3 regions of the Yersinia alsatica genome follow, and region 1 is predicted to be linked to each of the others. Evidence: predicted binding sites of a transcription regulator. Region 1 holds the regulator's gene; each other region holds the start of a gene.

Region 1 (5,051 bases):
GGGTTATCTGTTGCAGTAGCTGATGCCCATCCATTGCTCATTCCCAAGGCGCATTATGTTACGCATATCAATGGCGGACGCGGTGCAGTACGCGAGATATGTGATTTGATATTATTGGCCCAAGGTAAACTCGAAGGTGCCAAAGGATTGTCGATATGAGTAAAACAAGACTATGGATAACGATATCCTTAGCACTGATTGCATTAGCATTGATTGGCTGGAATATGTCGGGCTTTAATCAGCAAGCCACTCAACCGGTGGTTGATGATACTGAGCCCTCTTCACAAAGCCAGCATACTGTGACCGTGGTCTTTAATCCGGTCGGGCAACTCAGTTATAAATTGGTGGCAGAAGAGGTTCAGAACTTCGCGGCACAGGAACTGACATGGTTTACCCGACCGGTCATGACCATGTTTGATGAGAATGCTGTCGCCACTTGGACAGTACGAGCTGATCGCGCCAAGCTGACCAATGATAAAATGCTTTATTTGTATGGTCACGTTGAGGTTGATAGCCTGACCCCAGATGCCCAGTTACAAAAAATTAGAACCGATAACGCCCAGGTTAATTTGATCACTCAGGATGTATCCTCAGACGATGAAGTTACCCTCTTTGGTGTTGGATTTACATCTAACGGCATGAAAATGCGTGGGAACTTGCGGGATAAGACCGCCGAGCTGATTGAAAAGGTTAAAACCTCTTATGAAATCCAAAAATAAAATTCGTCATTTTTTGCTTGCCAGCTCACTTTTGGCCGCAAGCTTGCCTGCATTGGCTTTAACCGGCGATTCGGACCAACCCGTTCTAGTCGATTCGGTCAAACAAGCGTTAGATATGGCGGCGAATACCGTCACATTTACTGATAATGTGGTTATCAAGCAAGGCACCATTGAGATTAAGGCTGATAAAGTTGTCGTGACTCGTCCGGGCGGTGATCAAAACAAAATGGTCATCGAAGGTTTTGGTAATCCGGTGACTTTTTATCAGATGCAAGACAGTGGCAAACCGGTCAAAGGCCACGGGCAGAAACTGCGTTACGAAGTCGCTAATGACTTAGTCATATTGACCGGTGACGCCTATCTGGAGCAGCTTGATAGCAATATCAAAGGTGATCGCATCACTTATCTGGTGAAAAAACAGCAGATGGAAGCCTTTAGTAACAAAGGCAATCGCGTCACTACCGTGCTATTACCGTCCCAATTACAAGACAAAGGGCCAGCAGCTTCAGGCCAAAAGAAGAGTAAGTAATCATTTATGGCAACATTAATCGCAGAAAAACTGGCTAAGGCGTACAAAGGCCGTAAAGTGGTCGAAGACGTTAGCCTGACAGTAAAGTCCGGTGAGATTGTCGGCCTGCTTGGGCCGAATGGTGCGGGTAAAACCACCACTTTTTACATGGTCGTCGGCATTGTCCAGCGTGACGCCGGGCGTATTGTGATTGATGACGAAGATATCAGCCTCTTGCCGCTACATGAACGCGCCCTGCGTGGGATTGGCTATTTGCCGCAAGAAGCCTCCATCTTCCGCCGCCTGAGTGTATTTAACAATCTGATGGCGGTGCTGGAAATCCGTAAAGACCTCTCATCTGAACAACGTCAAGAACGTGCTGATGAGTTGATGGAAGAGTTCCATATTACTCATTTACGTGACAGTCTAGGTCAATCGCTTTCTGGTGGTGAACGCCGCCGTGTTGAAATTGCCCGCGCACTGGCAGCAAATCCTAAATTTATTCTGCTGGATGAGCCTTTTGCCGGGGTCGACCCAATTTCTGTTATTGATATCAAAAAAATTATTGAGCATCTGCGTGACAGCGGCCTTGGAGTTCTGATTACCGACCACAACGTACGTGAAACATTGGACGTTTGTGAGCGGGCTTATATTGTAAGCCAAGGGCATTTAATTGCTCACGGCACACCACAGGAAATTTTGGCTGACGAACAAGTTAAACGTGTCTATCTGGGTGAAGAATTCCGCCTCTAATCTTCACTCGAAAGCCGTTTCGTCATCCATTAAGGAAAATTGATACCGTATTATGAAGCAAGGTTTGCAACTCAAGTTTAGCCAACAACTGGCCATGACTCCGCAGCTTCAACAGGCTATTCGCCTGTTGCAACTTTCTACGCTTGAGCTCCAGCAGGAGATTCAGTTAGCGCTGGAGAGTAACCCCCTGCTTGAGCAAACCGATCTTCATGAAGAGATTGATGCCAAAGAAACCGTAGACAGTGAATCGCTCGACACTCGCGAAGCGCTAGAACAAAAAGATATGCCGGAAGAGTTACCGCTGGATGCCACCTGGGATGAGATTTACACCGCAGGCACCCCATCGGGCATGGGCAATGATTACAGTGATGATGAACTACCGGTTTATCAGGGTGAAACCACTCAAACACTGCAAGATTATCTGATGTGGCAAGTTGATTTGACACCCTTCTCAGAAACCGATGCCGCGATCGCCACCTCTATCGTCGATGCCGTTGATGAAACCGGTTATCTTACCGTTCCTCTGGAAGACATTCTGGAAAGTATGGGGGATGAAAACGTCGGGTTGGATGAAGTTGAGGCCGTGCTTAAACGGATACAACACTTTGATCCTATTGGCGTTGCGGCTCGCAATCTGCGCGAATGCTTATTGGTGCAGTTATCGCAATATGCGAAAGACACCCCCTATCTTGCCGAAGCGCGCTTGGTTATTAGCGATTATCTGGACTTGCTGGGTAACCACGATTTCCGCACGATGATCCGCTTAAGTCGGCTAAAAGAAGATACACTTAAAGAAGCCATCGCCCTGATTCAGTCGCTGGATCCGCGCCCAGGCCAATCTATCAATACTGGGGAGTCGGAGTACGTCATTCCAGATGTTCTGGTACGTAAAGACAAAGGGCACTGGACGGTCGAGCTGAATGCCGATAGCATTCCACGCCTGAAAATTAACCAGCAATATGCAGCGATGGGTAACAATACCCGCAATGATAGCGACGGGCAGTTTATCCGCAGCAATCTGCAAGAAGCAAAATGGTTGATAAAAAGTCTTGAAAGCCGCAATGAAACGTTGCTGAAAGTGGCGCGTTGCATTGTTGAACAGCAAGTGGCGTTCTTTGAGAATGGGCCTGAATTTATGAAACCCATGGTACTGGCTGACATTGCTCAGGCCGTGGATATGCATGAATCGACAATATCCCGCGTGACCACGCAGAAGTTCCTGCATAGTCCTCGGGGTATTTTCGAGCTGAAATATTTCTTCTCCAGCCACGTCAATACAGATAGCGGAGGTGAAGCTTCTTCTACCGCGATTCGTGCGCTGGTGAAAAAATTGGTTGCGGCAGAAAACCCTGCCAAACCACTGAGTGACAGCAAGCTGACCACACTATTATGTGAACAAGGCATTATGGTGGCGCGCCGAACTGTCGCGAAGTACCGAGAGTCGTTATCCATCCCGCCGTCAAATCAACGTAAACAGTTGGTTTGACCTGAACTGAGAAGGAAGACACTATGCAGCTCAATATTACCGGACATCATGTCGAAATAACCGAAGCATTACGCGAGTTTGTTACCACTAAATTTGCCAAACTTGAGCAATATTTTGATCGAATTAACCAGGTGTATGTGGTTTTAAGTGTCGAAAAAGTAAAACAAATTGCAGAAGCCACGGTACATGTGAATGGGGGCGAGTTGCATGCAAGCTCAGAGCAGGAGGATATGTACGCCGCAATTGATATTCTGGTTGATAAACTGGCCCGCCAGTTGAACAAGCATAAAGATAAATTGAAGCAACATTAACCGATAAAGGTTCTACACTCGCTACATAATCTGTTCCAGCGGTGGAGAGAAAATTTCCCCGCTGGTATCAGGTCTAAAACAGCGCTTAAGTGAAAGATGAGATGATCAACGATCCAGCATTGCAATTAAGCTCGGTATTAAATATCGAGTGCACCAAAAGCTCCGTACATTGCTCAAGTAAAAAACGGGCTTTGGAAATTATCAGCGAGTTAGCTGCCAAACAGCTTAACCTGCCGTCACAGATCGTTTTCGATGCTGTATTAACCCGCGAACGTATGGGCAGCACTGGCATTGGTAGTGGTATCGCGATACCTCATGGCAAGTTGGAAGAAGACACCCTGCGTGCCGTGGGTGTATTTATCCGTTTGGAACAACCCATCGCTTTCGATGCGATTGATAACCAACCGGTTGACCTATTATTTGCCTTGTTGGTTCCAGCAGATCAATGTAAAACTCACTTACACACTTTGTCTTTAGTAGCCAAGCGATTAGCTGATAAAACAGTGTGTCGTCGTCTACGGGCAGCACAAAGTGATGAAGAGCTTTATCAGATAATTACTGAATTACCGCCAGAGACGGCGTAATCGTGCGAAACACCCTGCACTTCAAGAACGCAGGATATTGCCCAAAGTAATTAGAGTCGCAGGTAGGCAGCAAGCAAATGAGTCCCGATGAGCTTACTCAAGTAAGTGATTCGGGTGAAAGAGCGTAGCTAACACCCCTGCACTTCAAGTACGCAGGATATTACCCAAAGTAATTGGAGTCGCAGGTAGGCAGCAAGCAAATGAGTCCCGATGAGCTTACTCAAGTAAGTGATTCGGGTGAAAGAGCGTAGCTAACACCCCTGCACTTCAAGTACGCAGGATATTGCCCAAAGTAATTGGAGTCGCGGGTAGGCAGCAAGCAAATGAGTCCCGATGAGCTTACTCAAGTAAGTGATTCGGGTGAAAGAGCGTAGCTAACACCCCTGCACTTCAAGTACGCAGGATATTGCCCAAAGTAATTGGAGTCGCGGGTAGGCAGCAAGCAAATGAGTCCCGATGAGCTTACTCAAGTAAGTGATTCGGGTGAAAGAGCGTAGCTAACACCCCTGCGGCTTCAAGTACGCAGGGCACATAAGATACCAAGGGGAGTCACTAACATGGTGCTGATGATTGTCAGCGGCCGTTCCGGTTCAGGGAAGTCTGTTGCTTTGCGCGCATTGGAAGATATGGGCTTTTATTGTGTCGATAACTTGCCTGTGGTTCTGCTGCCGCAATTGGCGAGTACACTTG
Region 2 (5,051 bases), 2.2 Mb from region 1:
TCTGTGCGCGGCAGGCCGCAGAAACTGATGCCGTAAACCTTCACAAAGCACATAGCCGCCAGCGCACCGGTGATAGCCAGCATCACGATAGCAATGGGCCCGGCCAGACGAATAATAAAGCCGCCATCTTTGGTCATGGTAAACAGTGATTGATAGGTAAACCATTCACTGACAAAACCATTGAACGGCGGCAGTGCAGAAATCGCCATGCACCCCACCAGAAATGCCAGTGCGGTATAGGGCATCATTCTGGCCAACCCGCCCATCTTTTCCATGTCTTTAGTATGCAGACGGTAAATGACGGCCCCGGCCCCTAAGAACAGCAGCCCTTTAAATACCGCATGGTTAAGCAGATGGTAGAGCGCGCCAAGCAACCCAAGGGCCGCTAATACCGGCTGGTGGCTGGCAATGCCTATCATGCCGACACCGACGCCCATCAGGATAATACCGATATTCTCCACAGTGTGATAAGCCAGCAGCCGTTTGATATCGTGCTCTGCCAGCGCATATAGCACGCCCAGCACCGACGACACCGCGCCAAAGCCCAACACCACCACGCCCCACCACAATTGGCTGGCTCCAAGTAAATCAATGCCCACTTTGATAATGCCGAAAATACCAATTTTGACCATGACGCCGGACATCAAGGCCGAAGCATGAGACGGGGCCGCAGGGTGCGCGCGCGGTAGCCAGCCGTGAAGCGGTAGCATCCCGGCTTTGGCCCCGAAACCAAAGAAAGCCAGCAAAAAGATAACCGAGGCCATGACCGGCTGTGGATGAGTCTGGCGGAAAGCTGCAAACTCCAGACTGCCGCTTTGGCGATACAGCAGGAAGAAAGCAATCATAATCAGCACGGAACCGGCGTGGGCAATCAGGAAGTAAAGCAGGCCAGCACTGATGGCATCGTCGTCCTGATCGGAAATCACCAGGAAGTAAGAGGCCAGCGACATCATTTCGAAGAAAATAATAAAGTAGAACGCGTTATCCACCACCACCAGTGCCACCATTGAGGCGATGAATAGGTTCATAAAGACACCCATTGCCCAAGCCCCGCGACCTTTGTATTCCTGCACATAAGCCAGTGAATACAGAGCGGTTATGATGACCAAGAGTGAGATAACCATCAGCATAAATGCCGCTAATGGGTCAAGCCGTAAGCTGAATGCGGCGAAGGGAAATGGCCCGGCAGTGACAAAAGTTATCGTGTCGCCCCCGAGCAGTGTCGGTGCGGCAGCGAATAGGCCAACAACCCCACCCAGCAGCGAAGACAGCCCAGCGGCATAGATTGCCAGAGTTTCGCGCCGAGCCAGTAGCAAGGAGAGCAGTGCGCCAGCCAGATAGAGCAGTAAGGCGAGCCACAATAGCTCAAGGGAATTCATCATCTTTTCTGCTCCTCGTGAGAGAGGGAGGACGAAGTGTCCGCGACTATAAAGGGCAGCTCGTTGGCAAATCCGCTGGCGGCGGCCAGACGTTTAGCTTGATTGGCTTGTTCAATGCTGTGCTCATCAACCAGCATCAAGGCATTAGTCGGACAGACCCGCACACACTCCGGCCCCTGTGGCTGGAAACTGCATAAATCACACTTCACCGCGACACTGCGCACTCCCGCATTCCAGGCAAGGAACGGATTCATATTGGCCGGACTGAAGGGAACATCGGACAGTTCAGTCATCGGGATATATTCAGGGAAGGCATCCGGCACCGCTAATGGCTTGCTACCCGCAGGGGTAATTGCGCCAAACGGGCAAGCAAGACCACAGAGTTTGCAACCGATGCAGGTGGTCTCATCCAATTCGACCGCGTTATTGGTCAGGGTGATTGCATTGACTGGGCACACCCGTGCACACCATGCATCTTCGCAGTGGCGGCAAAGAATGGGGGCCGTCACTCTGCTGTTACGCATAACGCTCAATCTGGGATGCTCTTGTAAACCTTTGGCTTTATGCACTTGGCTGCAAGCAGCCATGCAGGTATTGCATCCAATACAAAGCCTCGGCTCCGCAATCACAAAGCGGTTCATAGCCATACCCTCCGGGACAAAAATCTGGTGACAGTCAGGCAGATAGAAATCATTTCCCAGCTCTAAAGCATATTCTGTGCCAGTACCGCAGCTAGCAAGGCGAAAGAGTGGTGAAGGCCCGTCGGCTGTGCATTAGGAGGCAAGTGGATAAGGCGGCGAGATTTAAATGGCAGTAAAAACAGTGTGATTGCCGTGGCTCAGTGTCGACATTAGTGACGAAATCCCAGGGTTCTGGTGACACTTCGACAGTGATTTTTCAGTGATTAAGTTAGCTGTGGATGATTTTGAATTAATAGTGTTATTTATCATTTGGTTAGATTGGTTTTCTCACAAGTAAAATGCGCCCTATTGCTGGCACCATCTTTGCATTGTTTTTACGCGAGATATCCACACAGGAAACACAGTCATGCATGAGATTACCTTGTGCCAACACGCGATTACCATGATGGAACAGCAAGCCCGATTACATGGCGCGCAGAGAATTACCGGGGTTTGGCTAGAAACCGGGGCATTTTCTTGTGTCGAGCCGCAAGCATTAGAGTTCTGTTTTGAATTAGTGTGCCGCGGCACGCTAGCAGAAGGTTGCGTTTTACATCTCAGTCAACAGCAGTCACAAGTGTGGTGCCATGACTGCCAGCAGAATGTGAACTTGCTGAGCAGTAAAGTGACGCGCTGCCCGCTGTGTGCCGGGAGCCATTTGCGCATGGGGGCAAATGATGATGGCGTGGTGATTAAACGGCTGGAGGTGGAATGAGTTTATTAACATTATGCCCAGATGCGGCAGGAGCCAGACTATGTGCATAGGCATTCCCGGGCAAATTGTGGCACTGGATGAAACTCAGGCGGGCACCGCGTGGGTAGATGTCTGTGGCGTGCGGCGTTCAGTCAATATTATGCTGGTGGCGGCAGATGAACCGAGCCGTTTGGCCTTGATCGGTCATTGGGTTTTGGTGCATGTGGGATTTGCCATGAGTCGGTTAGATGAAGATGAGGCACTGGAAACATTACAGTTATTGCAGGAGATGGGCGAGGTTGAAAGTGATGTGAGGCGTTTTTTGGCGCAATAGGGAAAAGTTGTTGAGATCCTTGTTTCGCTTGATATTTGACTCGCTCTCAATACGAATACTGTGGCTCAACCGAGTAGGAGGGCGGGTTGCTCAAACTGTAGTTTTCATTGGTTATATTCCCGATTGTACCTAACACCAAGGCGAAAACTACGGGCTTTTCTTTTTCTCATCCGCTAGCCGGTGTTCCAGTTCGACCAGCTGTTCTGGTGAAACAGCCGGATAGCCTTGTGCATCATCGGGGATGACGTGGACCGCGGGAATAGGGATTAATGGCCCAAGGAAGCGGGGTTCACGTTTCAAAATATAGAGGTCAGAGAGGGCGCCGAGGCGGGCAAAAATCTCGCGTACCCGGACATTAAGCATATCTTTCGGTGATGGTACGGCAAAACACTGCGCTTGAATCCCCATATGCAAGGCAATAAATAGCGCCCGCTCACAATGAAAACGCTGAGTAATGATAATAAAATCATTAGTATCAAAGACTTTTCGGGTGCGAACAATGGAGTCAAGGGTACGGAAACCGGCGTAATCCAGCACGATATCAGAAGGTGCAACCCCCGCGGCGATCAAGTCACGCCGCATGGTCATCGGCTCATTATAGCTTTGCAGGGCATTATCGCCACTGAGCAGTAAGTAACTGACTTTGCCACTGTTATAGGCGTTTATCGCGCCCTGAATGCGGTATTGATAAAACTGATTAATACCACCAGTGCGATAATATTTGGCGGTACCCAGAACTACACCAACCTGCCGATGGGGCAAGTCTTGTAGCTCATCATAGATAAAAGGAGCGGTTTTCCAGCTAATCCAGCGATCGAGCGCAATAGCAGTCACCATCAGCAACCCTGCGATGATAATTAAGCTAATAATCAGGCGTTTCCACATTCTCTGGCCTTCGATGCATTCAATTCACTGTGATATTTGCAAGGCTACTGTACCTGTCGTTGCTGCGCAAGCCATTCTACCCTTCGTCCTTGACGCTACAGCGTTGTTAGCTGCGCTCACTTACCCGAATCACTTACTGATGTAAGCTCATCGGGATAAGTTCGCTGGCTGCCTTGCTGTAACGCCAATGACTTTGGGTGACCCTTCTGGCCCTCGACGCTACAGCGGTGTTAGCTGCACTCACTTACCCGAATCACTTACTGATGTAAGCCCATCGGGATAAGTTCACTGGCTGCCTTGCTGTAACGCCAATGACTGTGGGTGACCCTTCTGGCCCTCGACGCTACAGCGGTGTTAGCTGCGCCCACTTACCCGAATCACTTACTGATGTAAGCTCATCGGGATAAGTTAGCTGGCTGCCTTGCTGTAACGCCAATGACGGTGGGTGACCCTTCTGGCCCTCGACGCTACAGCGTTGTTAGCTGCGCTCACTTACCCGAATCACTTACTGATGTAAGCTCATCGGGATAAGTTCGCTGGCTGCCTTGCTGTAACGCCAATGACTGTGGGTGACCCTTCTGGCCCTCGACGCTACAGCGGTGTTAGCTGCACTCACTTACCCGAATCACTTACTGATAGATTAACCAGCCCATACTTATGCATAGGCCGGATAATATTTAGAACGAAGTGCGTTTGTAGCTGCGGTATTGCGGTTGCCAATAGTTATGTTCGATGGCTTTGGCTAAGGCCTCTTCAGACGTCACAATAGCTACACCTTGCAACTGGGCGGCTTTACCGACCTGCATCGCGATACTCTTTGATACAGCTTGAATATCGTCGATATTCGGCAACAGTGCGCCTTCGCCATTCCGTGCCAGCGGTGAACATTCTGCTAATGCACGGCTGGCCGCCATCAACATGCCGTCAGTAACGCGTTTGGCTCCTGATGCCAACACACCCAAACCAATACCCGGGAAGATATACGAGTTATTGCATTGAGCTATTGGGTAGAGCTTATCTTTATAACTAACAGGTGAGAATGGGCTGCCGGTGGCGACCAGAGCAGCGCCTTCAGTCCA
Region 3 (5,051 bases), 1.3 Mb from region 1:
GGGGTCAGTCAGAAAAAATAATTTTTTACCCTGATGAAAAAAGAAAGTATCCCCAAAGACATTGGAGTTGCGGCAAGGCAGCAAGAAAGGAGTCCCGATGAGCGCACTCAAGTCAGTGATTCAGGTGATTGAACGCCACTAATACAGCAGCAATTTCAAGAACGAAGGGGATAAAGAACTCAGGGCGCGGCAAGCGCCCTAAGTATCAGCAGAACAAAGAAGAATTAAGCTTCTTTAGGACCACGACCTGCACGCTTACGATCGTTTTCCGTCAAATGACGTTTACGGATACGAATCGACAGCGGGGTAACTTCTACCAATTCATCGTCATCGATGAATTCCAGAGCCTGTTCCAGAGTTTTCTTCAGGAAAGGAACCAGAGTGGTAGCTTCGTCAGTACCCGATGCACGCATGTTGGTCAGTTGCTTACCCGTCAAGCAGTTTACAGTCAGGTCGTTAGAACGTGAGTGAATACCGATAATCTGGCCTTCATACACTTCAGTACCATGACCGATGAACAGCTTGCCGCGGTCTTGCAGTTTGAACAATGCGAACGCAACAGCTTTACCCTGACCGTTAGAGATCAGTACGCCGTTTTGACGTTGGCCGATATCGCCTGGACGCACATCATCATAGTGACTGAATGTGGAGTACAGCAGGCCAGTACCAGAAGTCATGGTCATGAATTCAGTACGGAAGCCAATCAAGCCACGGCTTGGGATCATATAATCCAGACGAATACGACCTTTGCCGTCTGGAACCATGTCCTTCACGTCACCTTTACGCTCACCCATGGCTTGCATTACTGCGCCCTGGTGCTGCTCTTCGATATCCAAAGTTACGCTTTCAAATGGTTCTTGATTGCGACCGTCGATAACACGGTTGATAACTTTAGGACGAGATACAGCCAGCTCGAAACCTTCGCGACGCATGTTTTCGATCAGAACCGACAGGTGAAGCTCACCACGACCTGAAACACGGAAAGCATCAGAATCTTCAGTTTCTTCAACACGCAATGCTACGTTATGAACCAACTCTTTGTTCAGACGGTCAAGAATCTGACGTGAAGTCACATACTTACCTTCTTTACCACAGAACGGAGAGGTGTTAACGCAGAAATACATGGTCACGGTTGGTTCATCAACAGACAGTGCTGGCAGCGCTTCAACAGCGTTCACGTCACACACAGTGTCAGAGATGTTCAACTCACCCAAACCGGTGATTGCAACGATATCGCCAGCTTCAGCAACAGTGGCTTCGATACGCTCCAGACCCATATGAGTCAGAACTTTACCGACTTTACCGTTACGCGTTTTGCCTTCGCTATCAATGATAGTCACTTGCTGGTTTGGCTTAACTTTACCGCGCTTGATACGACCGATGCCGATAACACCAACATAGTTGTTGTAATCCAGCTGAGAGATCTGCATCTGGAATGGTGCTTCAAGCTCAACTTGTGGCGCAGACACGTGGTCAACGATAGCTTGATACAGCGGAGTCATGTCTTCCGCCATATTGTTGTGGTCTTCACCGGCAATACCCAACAATGCAGAAGCATAAATGATTGGGAAGTCCAGTTGTTCATCAGTTGCATCCAGATTGACGAACAGGTCGAATACCTGATCCACAACCCAGTCAGGACGCGCGCCCGGACGGTCAACTTTGTTGATTACCACGATTGGTTTCAGACCATTAGCAAAAGCTTTTTTGGTCACGAAACGGGTCTGCGGCATCGGGCCATCCATTGCATCGACGACTAGCAGCACAGAGTCAACCATAGACATTACACGCTCAACCTCACCGCCGAAATCGGCGTGTCCTGGGGTATCCACGATGTTGATGCGGTAGTCTTTCCAATTAATGGCGGTATTTTTTGCGAGGATGGTTATCCCACGCTCTTTCTCCAAATCGTTGGAGTCCATTACACGTTCAGTTGCTTCAGTACGTTCACCGAAAGTACCAGATTGTTGTAGCAACTTATCAACCAGGGTAGTTTTCCCATGGTCAACGTGCGCAATAATGGCGATGTTACGCAGATTCTCGATCACAGCTTTTTTGCCTCAGGCATTTAGAAATAGCGCGCTATTGTACACGTATTAAGCGAGGGACTAAACAAGATCACAAACTTCTCTTATAAACAACCTAACGGCGGTTAGTTTGTGATCCCTTTCACGGTGCAAAAATAGCCTCTCGGCCCCTTTCTGCACCAATACAGTGCCCAACGGCGCAAATGAAGCACCAAAATAGTGCAATATGACTATCCTGGTGCATACTGAATATCAGCAGACCCCTATGATATGGCATAACCGGGGGATTTGGAAAGTTGGCATAGATTTCGCAATGTATTTTAGCATGAATAGCCAGCACGAATAACAGTCCGAAATAAAAAGTCACAAGTTTGCTGTTTTGAGTGGCGCATCCTTGCAGGTAAAAAGGTTTTTTGCAGTTACAGGTTATTGAAATAAGAAATTTTTACCGGCAAAAATGCCAGAACACCATAAACCTTAGTAATACACGGTAATCGTTCCACGACGACGACTATGACAAATCCGGGAGATATAAGTATGTCCGCTGAACATGTTTTGACGATGCTGAATGAGCACGAAGTAAAATTCGTTGATTTGCGCTTCACCGATACTAAAGGGAAAGAACAGCACATCACTATCCCAGCTCATCAGGTCAACGCTGACTTCTTCGAAGAAGGCAAAATGTTTGATGGCTCCTCGATTGGTGGCTGGAAAGGCATTAACGAATCCGACATGGTACTGATGCCAGATGCCAGCACCGCTGTTATGGATCCGTTCTTCGAAGATTCCACACTGATTATCCGTTGTGACATCCTTGAGCCAGGCACCATGCAAGGCTATGACCGCGACCCGCGTTCTATCTCCAAACGTGCGGAAGACTTCCTGAAATCTTCTGGCATCGCGGATACCGTCCTGTTCGGGCCAGAGCCAGAATTCTTCCTGTTCGACGACGTTCGTTTTGGTAGCAGCATTCGTGGCTCCCACGTCTCTATCGATGATATCGAAGGCGCATGGAACTCCAGCACCAAATACGAAGGCGGCAACAAAGGCCACCGTCCAGCAGTAAAAGGCGGTTACTTCCCAGTTCCTCCGGTCGATTCTTCACAGGATCTGCGTTCTACCATGTGTCTGACCATGGAAGAAATGGGCTTGGTAGTTGAAGCGCATCACCATGAAGTTGCTACCGCGGGTCAGAACGAAGTGGCAACTCGCTTCAATACCATGACCAAGAAAGCTGACGAAATTCAGATTTACAAATATGTGGTGCACAACGTGGCACACGCATTTGGTAAAACTGCGACCTTTATGCCAAAACCAATGTTTGGTGACAACGGCTCAGGCATGCACTGCCATATGTCCTTGTCCAAAAATGGTACCAACCTGTTCGCAGGCGACAAATACGCTGGCCTGTCTGAAATGGCGCTGTTCTACATCGGCGGTATCATCAAGCACGCTAAAGCAATTAATGCCTTGGCTAACCCAACGACTAACTCCTACAAGCGTTTGGTCCCAGGCTACGAAGCACCGGTCATGCTGGCTTACTCAGCCCGTAACCGTTCAGCTTCAATCCGTATCCCAGTGGTTGCCAGCCCGAAAGCCCGTCGTATCGAAGCGCGCTTCCCGGACCCAGCGGCTAACCCATACCTGTGCTTCGCAGCACTGCTGATGGCTGGCCTTGATGGCATCATCAACAAGATTCACCCTGGTGATGCGATGGACAAAAACCTGTATGACCTGCCACCGGAAGAAGAAGCTGAAATTCCAAAAGTTGCAGGCTCCCTGGACGAAGCACTGGTTGCACTGAGCGAAGACCGTGAGTTCTTGACCCGTGGTGGCGTGTTCACTGACGACGCTATCGATGCTTACATCGACCTGCGTAAAGAAGAGATGGACCGCGTACGCATGACTCCGCACCCAGTCGAGTTTGAACTGTATTACAGCGTTTAATTTTAATTAGTCGTTTTTTTTGTTGCCGTGGAAACTTTTGGCCCATCTCACGATGGGCTTTTTTCTCCACCTTTCATTTTTTGTCACAATTCCTCTGGCTCAACTGAGGTTGAATCAATAGGATGTACCCATCTATGGGTATAAATGCACCAAGAGTGTGCAGGAGTCTGCATGATGGCAACAGGCACGCTGCCCGATGCTGGGCAGATCCTCAATTCTCTCATTAATAGCATTCTGCTATTGGATGACTCACTGGCTATTCATTATGCCAATCCCGCAGCCCAGCAACTTCTGGCGCAAAGCTCGCGTAAACTTTTTGGTACACCCCTACCTGAATTATTAGGCTATTTTTCCCTTAATATTGCTCTTATGAGGGAAAGTCTGGAATCGGGGCAAGGTTTCACCGATAACGAAGTGACATTAGTCGTTGATGGTCGGGCGCATATTTTATCGCTGACCGCACAGTCACTACCGGAAGGTTTTATTTTGCTGGAAATGGCACCGATGGATAACCAACGTCGGCTCAGCCAAGAGCAATTGCAGCATGCACAACAAGTTGCCGCTCGTGATTTGGTACGGGGATTAGCGCATGAGATTAAGAACCCGCTGGGTGGCTTGCGCGGCGCTGCACAATTATTGTCAAAAGCCTTGCCCGATCCAGCCTTGCTGGAATATACCAAAGTAATTATTGAGCAAGCTGACCGCTTACGTAATTTGGTTGACCGTTTATTAGGCCCACAGCGGCCCGGTCAGCATGTTACACAAAGCATCCATCAGGTTGCTGAACGCGTTTGCCAACTAGTCTCTCTGGAAAAACCGGATAACGTGACGTTAATCCGTGACTATGACCCAAGCTTACCTGAGCTGGCTCATGACCCAGACCAAATTGAACAAGTGCTGCTGAATATCACCCGCAATGCATTACAAGCTTTGGGTGAGGCCGGTGGCACTATCACGCTTCGTACCCGTACGGCATTTCAGATAACACTGCATGGCATGCGCTATCGTTTGGCGGCCCGAATTGATATTCAAGATGATGGCCCAGGCGTGCCAACGCAATTACAAGATACCCTGTTC

The links. The regulator sigma-54, encoded in region 1, starts transcription at its own class of promoters, with help from an activator protein. The targets are predictions, from matches to a motif close to GTTGGCACANNTTTCGCTNT.
Region 2: a site for sigma-54 is predicted at 2,371-2,390, ahead of hypA (hydrogenase maturation nickel metallochaperone HypA). Genes of this name have one in related genera too.
Region 3: a site for sigma-54 is predicted at 2,323-2,342, ahead of glnA (glutamate--ammonia ligase). Genes of this name have one in related genera too.

The regions. Positions count from the first base shown of each region.
Region 1 is NZ_CP104006.1:1,233,981-1,239,031, reverse strand. It holds gene kdsC (3-deoxy-manno-octulosonate-8-phosphatase KdsC) at 1-159, shown strand, start outside; gene lptC (LPS export ABC transporter periplasmic protein LptC) at 156-719, shown strand; gene lptA (lipopolysaccharide ABC transporter substrate-binding protein LptA) at 703-1,248, shown strand; gene lptB (LPS export ABC transporter ATP-binding protein) at 1,255-1,980, shown strand; gene rpoN (RNA polymerase factor sigma-54) at 2,033-3,466, shown strand; gene hpf (ribosome hibernation promoting factor) at 3,490-3,777, shown strand; gene ptsN (PTS IIA-like nitrogen regulatory protein PtsN) at 3,879-4,361, shown strand; gene rapZ (RNase adapter RapZ) at 4,919-5,051, shown strand, end outside.
Region 2 is NZ_CP104006.1:3,909,261-3,914,311, reverse strand. It holds gene hyfB (hydrogenase 4 subunit B) at 1-1,382, opposite strand, end outside; gene N0H69_RS17500 (4Fe-4S dicluster domain-containing protein) at 1,379-2,020, opposite strand; gene hypA (hydrogenase maturation nickel metallochaperone HypA) at 2,427-2,774, shown strand; gene N0H69_RS17490 (HypC/HybG/HupF family hydrogenase formation chaperone) at 2,815-3,087, shown strand; gene sanA (outer membrane permeability protein SanA) at 3,235-3,972, opposite strand; gene N0H69_RS17480 (NAD-dependent malic enzyme) at 4,650-5,051, opposite strand, start outside.
Region 3 is NZ_CP104006.1:4,816,259-4,821,309, forward strand. It holds gene typA (ribosome-dependent GTPase TypA) at 225-2,048, opposite strand; gene glnA (glutamate--ammonia ligase) at 2,565-3,974, shown strand; gene glnL (nitrogen regulation protein NR(II)) at 4,149-5,051, shown strand, end outside.